4 regions of the Streptomyces sp. NPDC059895 genome follow, and region 3 is predicted to be linked to each of the others. Evidence: riboswitches for the same ligand, from Rfam matches in the RefSeq annotation. Region 3 holds a riboswitch; each other region holds the start of a gene.
The links. A riboswitch is a leader RNA that binds a small molecule or an ion and turns the genes downstream of it on or off. The one in region 3 is predicted to bind cyclic di-AMP.
Positions count from the first base shown of each region.

Region 1: it holds a riboswitch for cyclic di-AMP, as region 3 does, so the genes downstream of both, ACFV9M_RS31235 (C40 family peptidase) here and ACFV9M_RS30040 (M23 family metallopeptidase) in region 3, are expected to answer to the same signal.
Region 2: it holds a riboswitch for cyclic di-AMP, as region 3 does, so the genes downstream of both, ACFV9M_RS28095 (transglycosylase family protein) here and ACFV9M_RS30040 (M23 family metallopeptidase) in region 3, are expected to answer to the same signal.
Region 4: it holds a riboswitch for cyclic di-AMP, as region 3 does, so the genes downstream of both, ACFV9M_RS34025 (transglycosylase SLT domain-containing protein) here and ACFV9M_RS30040 (M23 family metallopeptidase) in region 3, are expected to answer to the same signal.

Region 1 covers NZ_JBHWKO010000036.1:70,573-74,773, forward strand. The annotation lists gene ACFV9M_RS31225 (ATP-dependent Clp protease proteolytic subunit) at 24-659, shown strand; gene ACFV9M_RS31230 (hypothetical protein) at 667-975, shown strand; cyclic di-AMP (ydaO/yuaA leader) riboswitch at 1,315-1,526, shown strand; gene ACFV9M_RS31235 (C40 family peptidase) at 1,530-2,003, shown strand; gene ACFV9M_RS31240 (ATP-binding protein) at 2,769-3,227, opposite strand; gene ACFV9M_RS31245 (helix-turn-helix domain-containing protein) at 3,440-4,201, shown strand, end outside.
Region 2 covers NZ_JBHWKO010000029.1:92,285-96,485, forward strand. The annotation lists gene eno (phosphopyruvate hydratase) at 52-1,344, opposite strand; gene ACFV9M_RS28095 (transglycosylase family protein) at 1,695-2,432, opposite strand; cyclic di-AMP (ydaO/yuaA leader) riboswitch at 2,437-2,603, opposite strand; gene ACFV9M_RS28100 (transglycosylase family protein) at 2,808-3,920, opposite strand; gene ACFV9M_RS28105 (cytochrome P450) at 4,168-4,201, opposite strand, start outside.
Region 3 covers NZ_JBHWKO010000034.1:17,741-21,941, forward strand. The annotation lists gene ACFV9M_RS30035 (PrsW family intramembrane metalloprotease) at 1-444, shown strand, start outside; gene ACFV9M_RS30040 (M23 family metallopeptidase) at 666-1,694, opposite strand; cyclic di-AMP (ydaO/yuaA leader) riboswitch at 1,702-1,860, opposite strand; tRNA gene ACFV9M_RS30045 (tRNA-Met) at 2,210-2,283, opposite strand; gene ACFV9M_RS30050 (dihydrofolate reductase family protein) at 2,368-3,504, opposite strand; gene ACFV9M_RS30055 (MarR family winged helix-turn-helix transcriptional regulator) at 3,637-4,158, shown strand.
Region 4 covers NZ_JBHWKO010000045.1:10,030-14,230, reverse strand. The annotation lists partial or broken gene ACFV9M_RS34035 (oligopeptide:H+ symporter) at 1-519, shown strand, start outside; gene ACFV9M_RS34030 (hypothetical protein) at 847-1,569, shown strand; cyclic di-AMP (ydaO/yuaA leader) riboswitch at 2,108-2,287, shown strand; gene ACFV9M_RS34025 (transglycosylase SLT domain-containing protein) at 2,293-2,778, shown strand; gene ACFV9M_RS34020 (HAD family hydrolase) at 2,845-3,672, opposite strand; gene ACFV9M_RS34015 (GNAT family N-acetyltransferase) at 3,921-4,201, shown strand, end outside.

The DNA of each region.
Region 1 (4,201 bases), on a different contig from region 3:
CAGACGCCGAAAGAGGGGGCTCCATGACCCGACCGTCCGCCCGCCATGTCCTGCCCGAGTTCACCGAACGCACCGGCTCGGGGCACCGGACGCTGGACCCGTACTCCAAGCTGCTGGAGGAGCGCATCGTCTTCCTGGGCACGCCGATCGACGACACCGCGGCGAACGACGTGATGGCCCAGCTCATGTACCTGGAGCACCGGGACCCCGACCGGGACATCTCGCTGTACGTCAACTCACCGGGCGGCTCGTTCAGCGCGATGTCGGCCGTCTACGACACGCTGCGGTACGTCACCTGTGACGTGGAGACCGTCTGCCTGGGCCAGGCCGGCTCGTCCGCCGCCGTCCTGCTGGCCGCGGGCACACCGGGCAAGCGGTCCGTGCTGCCGGGCGCGCGCGTGGTGCTCCGCCAGCCGGCGCTGCCGGAGCCGGTGCGGGGACAGACGAGCGATCTGGTCGTCCAGGCCGGGGAACTGGCCCGCACCCGCACCCGCCTGGAGGAGATGCTCGTACGGCACACCGGGCGCCGCCCGGAGCAGGTCGACGCCGACCTCGAACGGGACCTGATCCTCGACGCCCGCCAGGCCGTGGAGTACGGCCTGGTGGACCGGGTGGTCCCGGCCCGCCGGGCTTCCGGCGGCCTGCCGGGTGTGGGGTGAGCCGCCGATGCTGCCTCCCGAGCTGCCTCCGCTGCCCGCGCTGACCCGGGCCGAGGCCGAGCTGATCGACCGTTACCTGGAGGTGGTCGACCTGCTCGGCCGGATCAACCCCGCCCGCCACGGCGACACCTACAGCGGACTGCGCGCCGCCCAGGCACTGGTCGGCAGGGCGACCGCGCTGCGCGACGCGCTGACGCTGATGCACCAGCGGGGCGAGAGCGAACTGCACGCGCCGACGCTCGCGCGGGCGCTGCGCGTGCTGGACGGGGAGCGCCGCACGGCGCGCGTCACGATGCCTCCGCTCCCCGACCGATGACGTACGGGTGTCCCGACGGCTCCGTGTTCGCCGAAAGCGTGACGCTCGGCCCCGAGTTGAAACGGACCGAACGGCGTACCCCCGGGCGGCCTATCCTCGACTGCTTTTTCCAGCCCACAGCGGTTGCGCGAAATGAGGGGCACCGCGCCGGAACGTCAGGTTCCGGCGCTGGTCGGGGGGTATGTCGTCGCCTTGACACCTGACCCGCCATCAGGGTGTCCACCCGAACGGGTGAGTGGTGAGTAACCCCACAAATCCCCGGTTGCGTTGGGATTTTCGGACATCGGTGCGCCAAGATCCCTGACTGACGACAAGCCCCCGCCACAAGCGGCGGGGCGGTCCGGGCGGACGCCGAGTCCTGCCGCCGCCCGGATGACCGGTCGACAGGAGTGCATCGGCAGGAGTGGAGGACCCAAGCACGACGGGTCGCCGGAGCGGTCGCGCCACGACCGGACCGAGCAGCCCTTGGGGTGAAGCCGCAGCAGCGGCCGGGCAACTTCGCCAGCCCGAATCCGACAGGTCATCCTTCACAGGCGGCTGACGAAGGGTTGCGCATGACTGCGCTCAATCGTGTCCCGTCGCTCATGGCCCGGGCCGGCACGGCCTCGGCCTTCGCCATCGCCGCCGTGGGCGGCTCGATCGTGGTCCCGGGTGTCGCCTCCGAAGCAGCGGCCGTCACCCCGGCGACGAAGGCACTCCAGATCGCGGCCTCCAAAAAGGGTTCGCCCTACAAGTACGGGGCCACCGGACCGAACAGGTTCGACTGCTCCGGGCTCACGCTGTACTCGTTCAAGAAGGCGGGCAAGAAACTGCCCCGTACGGCGGCCCAGCAGTACAACAAGACCCGCCACATCTCGGCGAGCAATCGCAAGGCCGGGGACCTCGTGTTCTTCCACTCGGGGTCGTACGTCTACCACGTCGGGATCTACGCCGGTAAGGGCAAGATCTGGCACTCCCCGAAGACCGGGGACGTGGTGAGGCTGCAGAAGATCTGGACCAAGAGCGTCTGGTACGGCCGGGTCAAGTGATCCTCCGCGGCCGGGTCAAGTGACCCTCCGGGGGTGGTGGCGGCGTCCCTGACGCGCCGCCACCGCCTCCGGAGCCCGGCCGCGCAGCCCCGCCCCCCGCAGCCCCGCCCTGGAGCCCGGCTCCGGGTGCCGGGAGGGGCGGATCAGGGGCGGATCAGGGCCATGGGCGGCCGTGGGAGCGTGAGGGCCGTCAGCCGGCCGATCGCGCCGCCTGCGCCCCGCCCAGGGCCGTCCCGCAGCCGTTCAACCGCCCTCCGTGGCCTTCACGCCGGCCTCCACAGCTTCACAGCCCTCCACAGCCCTCCCCAGTCGCGGAGCCTCGCCAGTCCCCCACCGGTCGGCTTCCGCCTCGCCTCGTCCGGCTCCGGAACACCACGCCTTCCGCCGCTCCTCCGCCGTTGCCCCGCCGCTCCTCCGCCGTTCCTCCGCCCCTCCGGCGGCGGCCGCTGCCACCCCCACGCCACCCCCTGCCGGCCGAGCGCGTCGCCCGCGCTCACGCCCGCCAGAAACCACCCGTTCGGCGGACACCCGCGCCCGCGCCCCGCACACCACTCGTCCGGCGGACAGCCGCTCCCGTGCGGCCCGTCTCCCCGCGCAGCCCCCAGTGACCCCACACCCGCGAGCCCCCAAGCCCCCCGGCACCCCACCCCCGCGCCCGCGCCCCATCCCCGCAACCCTCCGCCCCGCCCTCCGTCCCCCACCCCCCACACACGTACTCCACGCCCCTCACCGCTCCACGTCCCCCGCCCCGGAAGCCGCGCGGGGTCAAGGTTCCTGTTGGCCCGCCGTCGCCACCGGTTCCACGGGCACCGTCCACGGCAGGTCGACGGAGATGGTCTTGCCGCCCTCGCGGGTGGGGCGGACGCGGAGTCTTCCGCCGCACTCCGCGGTCAGCCACCGGATGATCACCAGGCCGCGGCCGTTGTCCTGCTGGACGGCGGCCGGCAGGCGCCTGGGGAAGCGCGGGTGGCTGTCGGTGACGCCGACACGCAGCAGCTCGTCCCGGTCGAGCCGGAGGTCCACCCTGAAGGTGGGCGACTGCCCGAAGGTGTGCTGTACGGCGTTGGTGGCGAGCTCGGAGACGATGAGGCGGACGGTGTCGGCCGTCTCCGCCTCCGCGGGAAGACCCCATCCCCCCAGCGTGGTCAGCACGAACGCGCGAGCCGTGGACACCGAGGCCGGGTCGCTCGGCAGAGTGAGGGATGCTTCCAGATGGTCTGCCATGGCGATGCCGTCCCTTTCCCACGGGACCGGAGTCCGACACGGTGCGGATGGTTCGAGTACGGTCCCGGACTGGTGCTTCGTCGCCAGATTGCCATCAGCGGGCCGTCACCGGTGGCGATCCACCAAGATGTGCATATATCTGTCGCTCGATGCGGTGAACTCTGCCACGGCAGAGCGTATTTGGACGGCTCGTAGGGAGTAAGGAGAGCTCTATGCAGCACGGTCCCGCGGTACGCCGCCGGAAACTGGGCGCCGAACTGCGGGCCCTGCGCGCCCGCCTCGGCCTGACCAGTGGGGAGGCGGCCCGGCTCGTCGGCTGGCACCAGTCGAAGGTGAGCCGGATCGAGACCGGCACCAGCGGTACGAAACCGGCCGATGTGCGGTTACTCCTCGACGCCTACGGCGTGACCGATCCCCGACTGCGCGAGCTGATGCTGGCGTTGGCGGGATCCGTCGACAGCGGCGGACGGGACCACTGGGTGCACGCCTACCGCGGTGTACTGCCGCCCGCCTACCGGGACTTCATCAGCCTGGAGTCGCAGGCGAGCGCGATGCGCACCCTGGAGACGACCGTGGTCCCGGGGCTGCTCCAGACACCCGAGTACGCGCGGGCGGTGACGAGGGCCGCCGTCGAGGGCGCCGACGCGGACCAGTTGGACACTCTGGTGGAGGTGCGGCTGGCCCGCCAGGACGTACTGCGCGTGCAGCCGCCGCTGACGCTGAACGCGGTGCTGGACGAGGCCGTGCTGCACCGGGAGGTGGGGGGCCCGGAGGTCATGGCGCGGCAACTGGACCGGCTCGTGGAGGCGGGCCGGCTTCCCCAAGTGACGCTCCAGGTACTGCCGTTCAGTGCCGGAGCTCATATCGGAGTCACAGGTTCTTTCGTTATCTTCTCGTTTACGAGCACTTCTGATCTGGATGTGGTTGTTCTCGACCACTTGACGAGTAGCCTCTACCTCGAACGGAAAGAACAC
Region 2 (4,201 bases), on a different contig from region 3:
ACCGAGTACGGGGACGTACGTACGACTGGCTGAGCCTCACCCGGGGGCTGGTCAGCCCTTGGAGACCTCGCGGAAGCGCGGGAAGGCGCTGCGGCCGGCGTACACGGCGGCGTCGTCGAGGATCTCCTCGATGCGCAGCAGCTGGTTGTACTTGGCGACGCGCTCGGAGCGGGCCGGGGCGCCGGTCTTGATCTGGCCGCAGTTGGTGGCGACGGCCAGGTCGGCGATGGTGACGTCCTCGGTCTCGCCGGAGCGGTGGGACATCATGCACTTGAAGCCGTTGCGCTGGGCCAGCTCGACGGCGTCGAGGGTCTCGGTGAGCGAACCGATCTGGTTCACCTTCACGAGCAGCGCGTTGGCGGCGCCCTCCTCGATACCGCGGGCGAGGCGCTCGGGGTTGGTGACGAACAGGTCGTCGCCGACGAGCTGGACCTTGTCACCGAGCTTGGCGGTGATGGTCTTCCAGCCCTCCCAGTCGTCCTCGAACAGCGGGTCCTCGATGGAGACGAGCGGGTACGCCTCGACGAGCTCGGCGTAGTACTCGGTCATCTCGGCGGCGGAGCGGTCCTTGCCCTCGAAGGTGTAGGAGCCGTCCTTGTAGAACTCTGACGCGGCGACGTCGAGCGCCAGGGCGATCTGCTCGCCGGGGGTGTAGCCGGCCTCCTTGATCGCCTCGAGGATGAGGTCGAGGGCCTCGCGGTTGGAGCCGAGGTTCGGGGCGAAGCCGCCCTCGTCGCCGAGGCCGGTGGACAGGCCCTTGCTCTTCAGGACCTTCTTCAGGGTGTGGTAGACCTCGGTGCCCCAGCGCAGGGCCTCGGAGAAGGACTCCGCGCCGATGGGGGCGATCATGAACTCCTGGATGTCCACGTTGGAGTCGGCGTGCGAGCCGCCGTTCAGGATGTTCATCATCGGCACCGGCAGCAGGTGCGCGTTCGGGCCGCCCAGGTAGCGGAAGAGGGGCAGGTCGCTGGCCTCGGAGGCGGCGTGGGCGACGGCGAGGGAGACGCCGAGGATGGCGTTGGCGCCCAGGGAGCCCTTGTTGTCGGTGGCGTCCAGGTCGAACATGGCCTGGTCGATCAGGCGCTGCTCGGTGGCGTCGTAGCCGACCAGCTCCGGGCCGATCTGCTCGATGACGGCGAGGACGGCCTTCTCGACGCCCTTGCCCTGGTAGCGGTTCGGGTCACCGTCGCGGAGCTCGATGGCCTCGAAGGCTCCGGTGGAGGCGCCGGACGGAACGGCGGCACGACCCGTGCTGCCGTCGTCGAGGCCGACCTCGACCTCGACCGTGGGGTTGCCTCGGGAGTCCAGGATTTCCCGGGCTACGACGACGTCGATGGACGGCACGAGCATCTCCTTCGTGGGATGTGACGCTGGTTGTGCGGGGCACGTGGGCCACGGGCGGCCCTTGGTGATCCCTTGTTGTGGCCTTGCGACTAGAGCCTAACCGTCCCGGGGCCGCCGGCAGCCGACCGACCGCCCCGTGGACAGGCTGACGGTACACATTGTTCCCGCCCGGAACAAAGAGGGTGACCAACAGGCGGATGGCGGGCGGGCAAAGAAAAGCCCCGCTCCGGCGCGTACGGGGGAACGCGCGCCGGAGCGGGGCGCTCGTGGGGACGGGGGGGACCCTCACGAGGTCTTCAGTGTGCGGACCGCGGCTGTGCGGGAGCTGTGGCCGCCCTGGGAGTCAGGTGTCACTTCAGGTGCAGCTGCTGGCCCGGGTAGATGAGGTCGGCGTCGTCGACGATGTCCTTGTTGAGCTGGAACAGCTTCTCCCAGCCGCCCGCGACGTCCTGCTCCTGGGCGATGGAGCTGAGGGTGTCGCCGGTGACCACCTTGTACTCGCCGTCGCCCTTCTCGACCTTCTCGCCGGTCGGGGTGGTGACCGTCTTCTGGCTCTGGGCGGCCGGGCGCTCGGCGGAGCGGGAGGCGCTCTGCTGCTCGGTCGAACGGCTCGTGGTGCCGGAGTCCGAGGAACCGGAGTTCGAGGAACCGGAGCCGGACGAGGAGTCGGTCGAGGAGCCGGAGGAGGAGTCGGACGAGGAACCGCCGGTGTAGGCGGCGCCGGACAGGCCCTTGCCGCAGACCGGCCACGCGCCCTTGCCCTGGCTCGCGAGGACCTTCTCGGCGATCTGGATCTGCTGGGACTTGGTGGCCTTGTCGGCGGTGGCGGCGTACTGCGTGCCGCCGTGCGCGGCCCAGGTGGAGGCGGAGAACTGCAGGCCGCCGTAGTAGCCGTTGCCGGTGTTGATGGACCAGTTGCCGCCGGACTCGCACTGGGCGACCGTGTCCCACTCGGAGGCGGTGGCGGCGGAGGCGTTGCCGGCCGCCATCAGCGGGGCGGCGACGGCGGCGCCGGTGACACCGGCGACGGCGATGGCGCGGGTGGCCTTGGACGGACGGCGGTGCTTGCCCTTGCCGGAAAACAGCATGGATCGATCCCCTCACCGACGCCTGCGAGGTGAGCTGTCGGGTTCGGGCCGGTTGAGTTGCCCGGCCACGCCTCTCCGGGAGGCGTGGCTTCACCCCTAGCCGCGTCCGTCGACCACCCGGTGCGGCACTTACCTTGGGTCCCCCGCTCCTGCCTGCGGCGCTTGACGCGACGACTGTTCCCGGATGGCCGCTGGCAGGATTCGGCGTTGCGACGGCCGGGGCTCGGGTTGCCGAGCGGTCATGACCGTAGGCAGGCGATCGGCGGAATATCAAAGACGATCAGCGCTTCTGAGACTCATCCCACACTTTCGCCAAACCGGACATTCAGCGCGAAGCATGACGCGAACTCCCCCCGTTTTCACGGCTTTTACGCCCTATTCGACCCCTGTCGCGAGCGTCTGACCGGGCACGATGTCGCCCGGGTCGGCTCCGATGACGTCCTTGTTCTCGGCGTAGAGCGCACGCCATCCGCCGTCGAGGTCAAGGGAGTCGGCGATGGTGACGAGGGAGTCGCCCGCCTGGACGGTGTAGGTGGCCGCCGTGCCGCCGAGGGTGTCGGCGGCGTGCCGGCCGGAGGAGGCGGTGGTGGTGCCGTCGGCCGTGTCCTCGTCGGCGCTGCCGCCGCGGTGGCGGCCGGAGGAGGACGCGGTGTCGTCAGACGCGGTGGCGCCGGCCGTGGTGCCGCCGGTCACCGCGTCGGCCGAACCGGTGTCGACCAGGCTCCAAGCGCCCGCGCTCTGACCCGGGTTGCCCGAGTCGTCCGCTTCCGGGGTCGCGGTGGACGAGCCGCCGCCCGCCGAGGAGCCGCTCGCGCCGGAACCGGTGGACGTGTCGGACGTGGCGGACTTGTCCGACGCGGAGGCGGAAGAGGAAGAAGGGGACGACGCGGACGTTTCCGGAGAATCCGTGGCGGATTCGGTGGACGAGTCCGTGGAGTCCTCGCCTGCATCCGCCGAGGAGCCGGAGGAGTTGGAGGAAGAGGCGGAGGAGTCCGAGGAGTCCGAGGAGTCCGAGGAGTCGGACGACTCCCGGGACAGGTCGGACAAGCCGGACGTCACGGAGGAGTCGGACGAGTCCTCGGCCACCCCGGTGTCCAGGTCCTCCGAGCCGGAGTCCGCGCTCAGACCGGACGTCAGCCCGCAGGTCCCCCACGCGCCGACGCCCTGGTCCGCGAGGACCTTCTGGGCGACGGATATCTGCTGGTTGCGGCTGGCCAGGTCCGGGCGCGGGGCGTAGTCGAGCCCGCCGTACGCCTCCCAGTTCTCCTGCGTCAGGGACAGGCCGCCGTACTCGCCGCCGCCCTCGTTGGCGCTCCAGGAGCCCCCGGTCTCGCACTCCGCCACCGTGTCCCACACCGTGTTGTCCGCGGCGCTCGCGCCGGTGGCGCCGAGCAGCGGGATGGCGATGGCCGAGCCGGTCACGCCGGCCGCGACGAGGAGGGCCGGGGCCTGGCGGGGGCGACGATGACGACCGTTCCCGGTGAGCATGCGGGGGGCCTTTCTCGAGACAGCATTGACCGCGCGACGGGTGGTGCCGAGGCGCCGCGCTGACGAGTGAACGTATCGGCACACGATCACTTGTCACAAGTTAATGCCGCGCGGATCACGTGAAGATCACAGAGTCGAGAAGCCGTCACCTCCGCTTCGCCGTTCCCTCACACGACGGTCGGTCAGCGGACGGCTGCGGCGTGTGGGCCGGTCAGCGGGGTGTGGGCGGTCAGCGAGGTGTGGGCGCTCAGCGGGGCGCGGGGGGCGTGAACTCCACGGGG
Region 3 (4,201 bases):
CGCGCCCGGCGGCTGGCCCGCGACCACGCCCGCCGGTACCTGGGCAAGCCCGCCGCGCGCGAGGTGGCGAGGTACGAGGCGTACGCGACCTCCCTCGCGTTCCTACGGCACCGTGGGCGCCTCGGCCGGGCCGGCGCCGACTTCGTCGTACGGGAGCGGGAACTGCTCAACGAACTCTGGCGGCGCAGGGATGTCGCCCGCCCCGCCCTGGAGCATGCGGCCCGTATGACGGCTCCCCCGGTCCCGTTGGCCGTGCCGCCGTGGCCGGTGTACGGGGTCCACGGACACGGTCATCCCGGCTACGGCCATCCCGGCTACGGCCATCCCGGCCAGGGACCCTCCGGCCAGGGGCCCTCCGGTCACGGACAAGGCGGTTACGGACAAGGCGGTTACGGGTACCCGACGGGACCGGGGCCGTACCCGGGGCACGGCCCCCGGCCGTGAGGGACACCACGTAAGGACGCCCCTCGGAGTCGGCGGTCCGGCCGAAGACGTTGCCAGTCATGCGCCAGTCATTTGCCGGTCACGCTGCATGCCAACTCCAACGCCAACTCCAACTCCAACGACTTGGCCGGAGGCGCGTATACCACGCCTCCGGCCAAGTCCTGGCGAACATCCGGGAAGCCACCTCACCGGCCCCCGGAAGACTCAGGCAGTACGGGATCTCAGGGGTTGAGCCCCTTGTCCCGGAGCCAGGCCGCGGGGTCGACGCCCGAGCTGCTGCCGCCCGGGTGGACCTCCAGGTGGAGGTGGGCGCCCGTGACGTTGCCGGTGGCGCCGACGCGGCCGATCACGTCGCCGGTGGAGACCTTCTGGCCGACGCTGACGCTGATGGAGGACTGGTGGGCGAACCAGAGTTCGGTGCCGTCGTCGAGGGTGAGCACGGTCTTGTACCCGTAGGACCCGTCCCAGCCCGCCGAGGTGATGGTGCCGCTGTGCACGGCCTTGATCAGGGTGCCGGTGGGGGCGGCGAAGTCGAGGCCCGTGTGGTACCCGGAGGACCAGTAGGCGCCGGCCTGGCCGAACGTCGAGGTGATGGTGTACGAGGACGTCGGCAGTGTGTACTGCTTGGCGAGCTCGGCGAGGCGCTCGGCCTCGGCCTTCTTCGCGGCCTCCTCGGCGGCCTTCTTCTTCGCGGCGGCGGCCTTGGCCTCCGCCTCCTTCTCCGCCTTGGCGGCCGCGTCTGCCTCGGCCTTGGCGGCGGCGGCCTCGGCGGCGGCCTGCGCCTTGGTCTCGAGTTGGGTCTGCTGGGACTCGGCCTGCGCCATGATCCGGCTGCGCAGCGCCTCTCCGGCGTCGGCGGCACTGTCGCCGCTGTCCTCGTCGGCGACCGTGGTGCCGAAGGTGCTGAGGGCGGACGCGGACGTGGACTCCTCGGGGGTGTCGTCGTCCGAGATCAGGGAACCCACGGAGGGGAGGTCCGGCATGGAGATGGAGACCGGGGGCTTGCCCGTGTTGGCGCTGGCCATGCCGCCCGCGCCGACGGCGGCTATGACGCCGACGCCGAGAACGGTGGAGCTGCGGGCGAGTCCGCCGCGCTGCTTCGCGACGCGGTGCCGGCCGCGGACCGGGCGAATGGAATCCGCGGTGGGGTTCCACTCCTCCCAGGGGCCCTCGTCGGTGCGGTAGCCGCCGTAGCCGAAGGGCTGGCCGGGCGCGATCGGGGCTTCTGGGGCAGGCGGGTTGGACGCCACGCGGGCGTACTCCTTTCCTTCCGTCGCCTACCGGGTTAGCTGACGGGTTCGGAGCGGGAAGGTCTCCTACGCGCGTATACCGGCCGTTACCTCACGGCGGCTCCGCGTGATTCACCCCAAGGTGGTGGTTCCCCGGTTCCCTTACGGGATTCGGCGCGTGCGCACGGAGCCGCCTCTTGTGACGGCTGGGACGACCGCGCTGCGTTATCGAACGTTAATAGACCCGGGGCTGGGTTTCCAAGCCGTTCCTCTTGATCAACAACATTCATGGCCTGGACTTTTGCCTCAGGATCGATGAAATCTGGGCGAGTTGACCCCGTGTCGAACGCGCCGCACCCACCACGGCTTTTGTGATGGTGACTCAGTTGTTATGCGCAGGGCGCTCGTCCGCTCACGTTCCGTAAGGGATGGTCCCGGAGGCTTCGGGGCCTCGGAGGCCGGGCGCCGACGCCGCGACGGTGCAACACACCGAGGGCCGGAACCCTGTGATCAGGATTCCGGCCCTCGGCCTTCAGTAGCGGGGACAGGATTTGAACCTGCGACCTCTGGGTTATGAGCCCAGCGAGCTACCGAGCTGCTCCACCCCGCGTCGTTATGACACCAGTGTACGCCATCCGCGGGGCCCGACGCACACACGCTCCCGGGGGGTGGCTCGCACGGGGCCCGGCCCGTATCAACTGCCCTGCAGCAGATGCAGGTTGGGCGCCATGGCCCGTTCCTCGTACTCGGCCAGGACGGCGACGTCGACGCCCGCGGCCGTCAGCAGGCCGGTGCCGTCGGCGCCGGTCACGAAGGTGTCCGGTTCGCGCCAGGCCGTCACCACCCTGCGGACGCCCGCGGCGAGGACGAGGCGGGCGCAGGGGGTCGGGCGGGAGGAGCGGTGGGCGCAGGGTTCGAGGCTGCTGTAGACGGTGGCCGTGGCCAGGCGGGGGTCGGCGGGGTCGATCTTCGCGAGGGCGGCCTCCTCGGCGTGGACGACGGGGTCGCCGGCCTCGCGGGAGTGGCCGCGGGCCAGCTCCGCCCCGTCCGCGGCCACCACCACCGCGCCGACGCTGAACGCGGTCCGCGACGGCGGGCAGGCGGCGGCCAGCTCGCAGGCGAGGGCCAGCCAGTGCCGGTCGGCGGCGGTGGGGAGCGGGCCGGAGCCGGGCGCGGTGGGCTCGTAGCGCATCAGGACGACGTCGTCGAGGCGCCGTGTCTCGACGAGTCGCAGCCGTCCGCCCTGGTAGCCGCCGGGCCCGAAGAGCCGGGGCGCGTCCGGGTCGCCCACGAAGAGGGGCGCCAGGACGAGCTGGAGTTCGTCGGCGAGGCCCTCCTGGAGGAGCTGGCTGTGGATGGTTCCGCCGCCCTCGACCATGAGCCGTCGTACGCCCCGGACGTCGTGGAGGTGTTCCAGCAGCCGGCGCCAGTCGAGGTGGGGGCCGAGGGGTACGACGTCGGCGGCGAGGCCGAGTGAGCGGGCGCGCTCGGCGCCCAGGTCGGTGGTGTACACGGCCTTCTCGCCACCGGTGTGCCAGAACAGCGCCGCCGGGTCCAGTTCTCCGGAGCCGCTGACCATGACCTTCAGGGGGTACTCCGGCCTGCCGGCCGCCCGGCGCGCGGCCCGGCGCGCGGGCGCGTTGACCAGGAGCCGGGGGTTGTCGGCGCGGAGGGTGCCCGCGCCGATCAGGATCGCGTCCACGGAGGCCCGCACCTCGTCGACCCGGTCGAAGTCGGCGGGGCCGGAGAGCAGCAGGCGGTCGGGGCCGGTGTCGTCGAGGTAGCCGTCGAGGGAGACGGCTGCGGACAGCAGGACGTACGGGTACGGCATCGGCGCGGCCTCTCCGGGGACGGGCGACGGGGTCTTGGCGCGGCGGGGTCCTGGCGCGGCGGGGGCGCGGCGGCAGGAGGCCCGCGACTCCTGGTTCTTGGTTCAACTTTGAAACAAACCTACACTGGAAGCATGACGACCCGCTGGCTCACTCCCGAGGAGCAGCGCGCATGGCGCGCGTACGTCGCCGGATACCTCCTCCTGGAGGACGCGATCGACCGGCAGCTCCAGCAGGAGGCCGGCATGCCCCACCTGTACTACTCGATCCTCGCCCACCTCTCCGAGGCTCCGCAGCGGCGGCTGCGCATGACCGGTCTGGCGGAGAAGCTGAAGATCACGCGGAGCAGGCTGACGTATGCGGTGGCGCGGCTGGAGAAGGACGGCCTGGTGCGGCGCGAGGAGTGCCGTGGCGACAAGCGCGGGAGCGTCGCGGCCCTCACCCAGGAGGGCATGACGGTGCTGGAGCGGACGGCGCCGGGTCACGTCGACACGGTGCGCGCCGCCCTCTTCGACCGGCTCACGCCGGAGCAGGTGGGGCAACTGGAGGAGATCTTCACGCGGGTGGCGAAGGGGCTCCAGGAGGGCGGCGGCGAGACCGCGCCCGAGGATCTGCCGTGGCGGCGCCGCTCGTCGCCCTGTCCCGACGGCCGCTGAGCCGCCCACCGACATCATTGCTTCAACTTTCAAGCATGAGGTA
Region 4 (4,201 bases), on a different contig from region 3:
TGCAGGCCGTTCTGGTCCTCTACTTCTCCGACGCGGTGGCCCACGGCGGTCTGGGCCTGCCGGCCGGGACCGCCGTCTCCCTCGCGGCGGCCTTCGGCGCCCTCGCCCACCTGGCCTCCGTCGCCGGCGGCCGACTCGCCGACCGTGTCCTGGGCCCGTACCGCGCGGTGCTGTGGGGTGGAGTCCTGACCGCCTGCGGGCTCTACGCCCTGGCCGTGCCCACCGCCGGCACGACCTGGACGGGCCTCGGCCTGATCGTCGCCGGCACCGGGCTCGCCAGGCCGAACGCCGCCACCCTGGTCGGCACGCTTCGGCGCGCCGACGACCACCGCCGCGACGCGGACTTCGCCCTCTACTGCGCGGCGCTCGGCCTCGGCGCCCTCGCGGGACCGGTGATCACCGGCGGGCTCGGCGATCACCACGGCCGGCACTGGGGGTTTCGCGGCGGCCGCGATCGGCATGACGTGCGGCCTGGCGCAGTACGTGACCGGCCGCCGCCACCTGGCCGACCGCCGTCACCTGACCGACCGCCCTCAACCGACCGGCCTCCCCCAACCGACCGACCACCCTCAACCGACCGGCCTCCCCCAACCGACCGACCGCCGTCAGCCGACCGACCACCCTCAACCGACCGGGAGCCTTCACCCGACCGGGAGCCTTCACCCGACCGGGCGAAGGCGCGCCCCTCGATCGGTACCGACGGCCGGCAAGGTCACGGTCTCCCCCCGGTCCCTCGCTCGCTCGGCCCCGGTACGCCGGGCGGCCACCGGATCGTCACCGGGGCCGTGGTCGTCACCGCGTTCACGGTCCACCTGGCCGCGTCGGGGTGACTGACCCTGAGAATTCGTGAACCTGCTCACCCTGATCTCGGTACTGGCCCCGGTCGCCTGCTTCGCGGTGCTGTTCACCAGTCCGGCGGTGACCGCGCGGGAACGCGGCCGGCTGCGTCCGTGCGTCGTACTCTTCCTCGCCTCGACCGTCTTCGACCTCGCCCTCCTCCGGACGTACTCCACCACACTGCTGCCGGGCTCGGCGGGCGCCGGGACCGCGATCCCCGGCTTCGGCTTCCCGGCGAACTGGTACCTGCCGGCGCTCTGCGCCTTCGAGGCCGTCCTCGCGCCGGCGGTGGCGGTCCTGTGGGTACGGCCGGGCCGCCGCGGGCCGGGCGCCGGGCCCACGATCGCGCTCGGGGTCGCCCTCGGCGGTCTGGCGGCCCTGCTGCTGGCGGTGCCGACGAGCGGGCGCGGTGACAGCGACGCGCACCCGATGTCCGGCTGGTGGATCGTGGGCTCGTGCCTGCTGCTCGGCCTCGGCGACGTCCTCGTGAAGGCTTCGGGCCTGTCGGCCACCTCCAGGCTCGCCCCGGCCGCCTTCGCCGGGTGGACCATGGCGCTGTGGTTCCTCTCCGCGGCACTCGCGGGCGGCATCCAGGCGCAGGCCGCGCGGCTCCACGACGACGTGTCCCGGCCCGTCCACTACGGCGTCAGCGGTGCGATCGCGGTCGCCACCGGCCTGGCCGTACTGGCCGCGTCGCCCTGGCTGCGCCGCACCACACACCCCGCCCCCTGACCCCCGCCGCCCGCCCACCGACCCACGAGGGCCCGCGCATCCCCCTGCCGCCCGAACGGCCGCCGTCATGACAACGACGGGCACCACCGGGGAGGTTCCGCCCCCGCCGCCGACCCGCCCTACGGGGCGCCCCGGGGCCACGACCGGACAGTTCCCGCACCCTCCGCACCCCCACCCCCCTCCGCACCCCCCACCCCCCTCCGCACCGCTCCGCCCCCCTCCGCACCTTCCACCCCCCCTCCACAACGCGCCCTTTTAAAAAGGACTTATGACTCATTGTCCGTTTGACCCCTATTGCGATGGCGGGTGACTTGGCTCACTCCACCCCCCACCCCACTCCTCACACCGGACCCTGTGATTCCGCTTTGCCTCAGGTGAGTTGACGTTTTACGACAGCAAAGGATCAAGCACCCCATACTGCGCGGATCATGGTCAATGGGGGTGTGGTGTGATTCCGCCACTTGTTCCGGACATGTGCTCTCGCATACGTTCCGCTCAGTCGGGCGGACGCCGAATCCTGCCGCCGCCCTTCACCACCCATCGACGAACACTCACGCACGGCAGGAGCGGGGGACCCAGGTAGAACGCCGGGCCGTACGTCACGCACGTAACGGCCCCGGCTAGGGGTGAAGTCGTGCCGCCGTACCCGTACGGCGGCCGGCCGGGCACCTCCCCGCCCGAACCCGACAGCTCACCCCGCAGGCGCCGGAGAGGAAGTCCGCCATGTCTGCTGCCACCCAGCCCCGCCGCACCCGCCTCGCCCGCACCGTCGCCGCCGTCTGCACCGGCGCCGCCGTGCTCTCCCTTCCCTTCATGGCCGCCACCAGCGCCTCCGCCGCCCCCACGACGTCGGTCGCCACGACGTCGGCCACCACGGTCGCCGGGTACCCCGACAACCTCGACGGCTGGATCCGCGAGTCGCTCGCGATCATGGCCGAGCGCGGCATCCCGGGCACGTACAACGGCATCCACCGCAACATCCTCCGCGAGTCGTCGGGCAACCCGAAGGCCATCAACCTCTGGGACTCCAACGCGGCCAAGGGCACCCCGTCCAAGGGGCTGCTCCAGGTCATCGACCCGACCTTCGCCGCGTACCACGTGCCCGGCACCTCGTACGACCCGTACGACCCGGTCGCCAACATCACCGCGGCCTGCAACTACGCGGCCGCCCGCTACGGCTCCATCGACAACGTGTTCGGCGCGTACTGACCTGCCCGAGGCTCAGGACACACCCCGCAGAACAGGCCCCGCGGCACACACCCCGCGGCACATGTCCTAGGGGAAGAGGCGTTCGAGGACGACGGCTACGCCGTCGTCCTCGTTCGACGTCGTCACCTCGTCGGCCACCGCCTTCAGCTCGGGGTGGGCGTTGGCCATCGCGACACCGCGCGCCGCCCAATCGAACATCGGGATGTCGTTGGGCATGTCGCCGAAGGCCAGCGAGTCCTCGGGCCTCAGCCCGAGGTGTTCGGCCGCCAGCGCCAGACCCGTCGCCTTGGTGATGCCGCACGGCTGGAGCTCCACCGTGCCCGGCCCCGACATGGTGACGGTCGCGAGCGAGCCGACCACCGAGCGGGCCGTCGCCGCCAACTCGTCGTCGGACAGGGTGGGGTGGCGCAGCAGCACCTTGCTGATGGACTCGCGCCACAGGTCGTCGCGCGACCCGACGCGCAGGGCCGGCAGGGTCGGGTGGGGCATCCGGTAGCCCGGCTCGATGAGCGTCAGCCCGTCGACGCCGTCCTGGTCGACGGCCGCGTACACCTCGCCGACCTCCGCCTCGATCTTCCCGAGCGCGGTCTCCGCCAGGTCCCGGTCCAGGGTGACCGACCACAGCAGACGGTCCGTGCCGGCGTCGTACAGCTGCGCGCCCTGTCCGCACACCGCGAGTCCCCTGCTGTGCAGGTTCGCCAGCAGCGGCCGCACCCGGGGTGCCGGGCGGCCCGTCACGACCAGGTGGCGGGCGCCGGCCGCCGCCGCCCGCGCGAGCGCGTCGAGCGACCGGTCGGAGAAGGTGTCGTCGCCGCGGAGCAGCGTTCCGTCCAGGTCGGTGGCGATGAGGGAGTACGCGGCGCAGCGCGCGGCATCTGCGAAGGGTGCGGCCATGATCAGAGAATACGGATCCCGGCCGTCCCCAACTCACCGTCCGTGCAGGCCGATCCGCGGGAGAACGGGGAGCGGCGGCCAGAAACGGCTTTCTCACGCAACGCCGGGTACAGGACGGTTGAAGGCCTCTGCACCGATTGGCAACAACATGCTCCGCTACCTACCGCCCTGACCGCCTGGAGCGGTACCGTCCAGGAGTCCAGGGGGGACTTGATCGGGGGGTCAGGTTGAGCAGTGGACGTGTTCGTGTGCTCAGGCCGGAGGAGCTCGGCGAGGGGGATCGGGAGCGCTGGCGTGCGCTGCGCGCCGCGTCCACGGTTCCGCGCAATCCGTTCATGGAACCGGAGTTCACCGACGCGGTGGGCCGGGTGCGGCCCCGCGCGCGCGTGGCGGTGGTGTACGAGGGGCGTGAGCCGGTCGGCTTCCTCCCCCACGAGCGGGGCAGGCTCGGCCGCGGCCAGGCCCTCGCGTACGGCGTCTCGGACGCCCAAGGAGCCGTACTGAGCCCGGGCATCGGGCTGAACGCGGA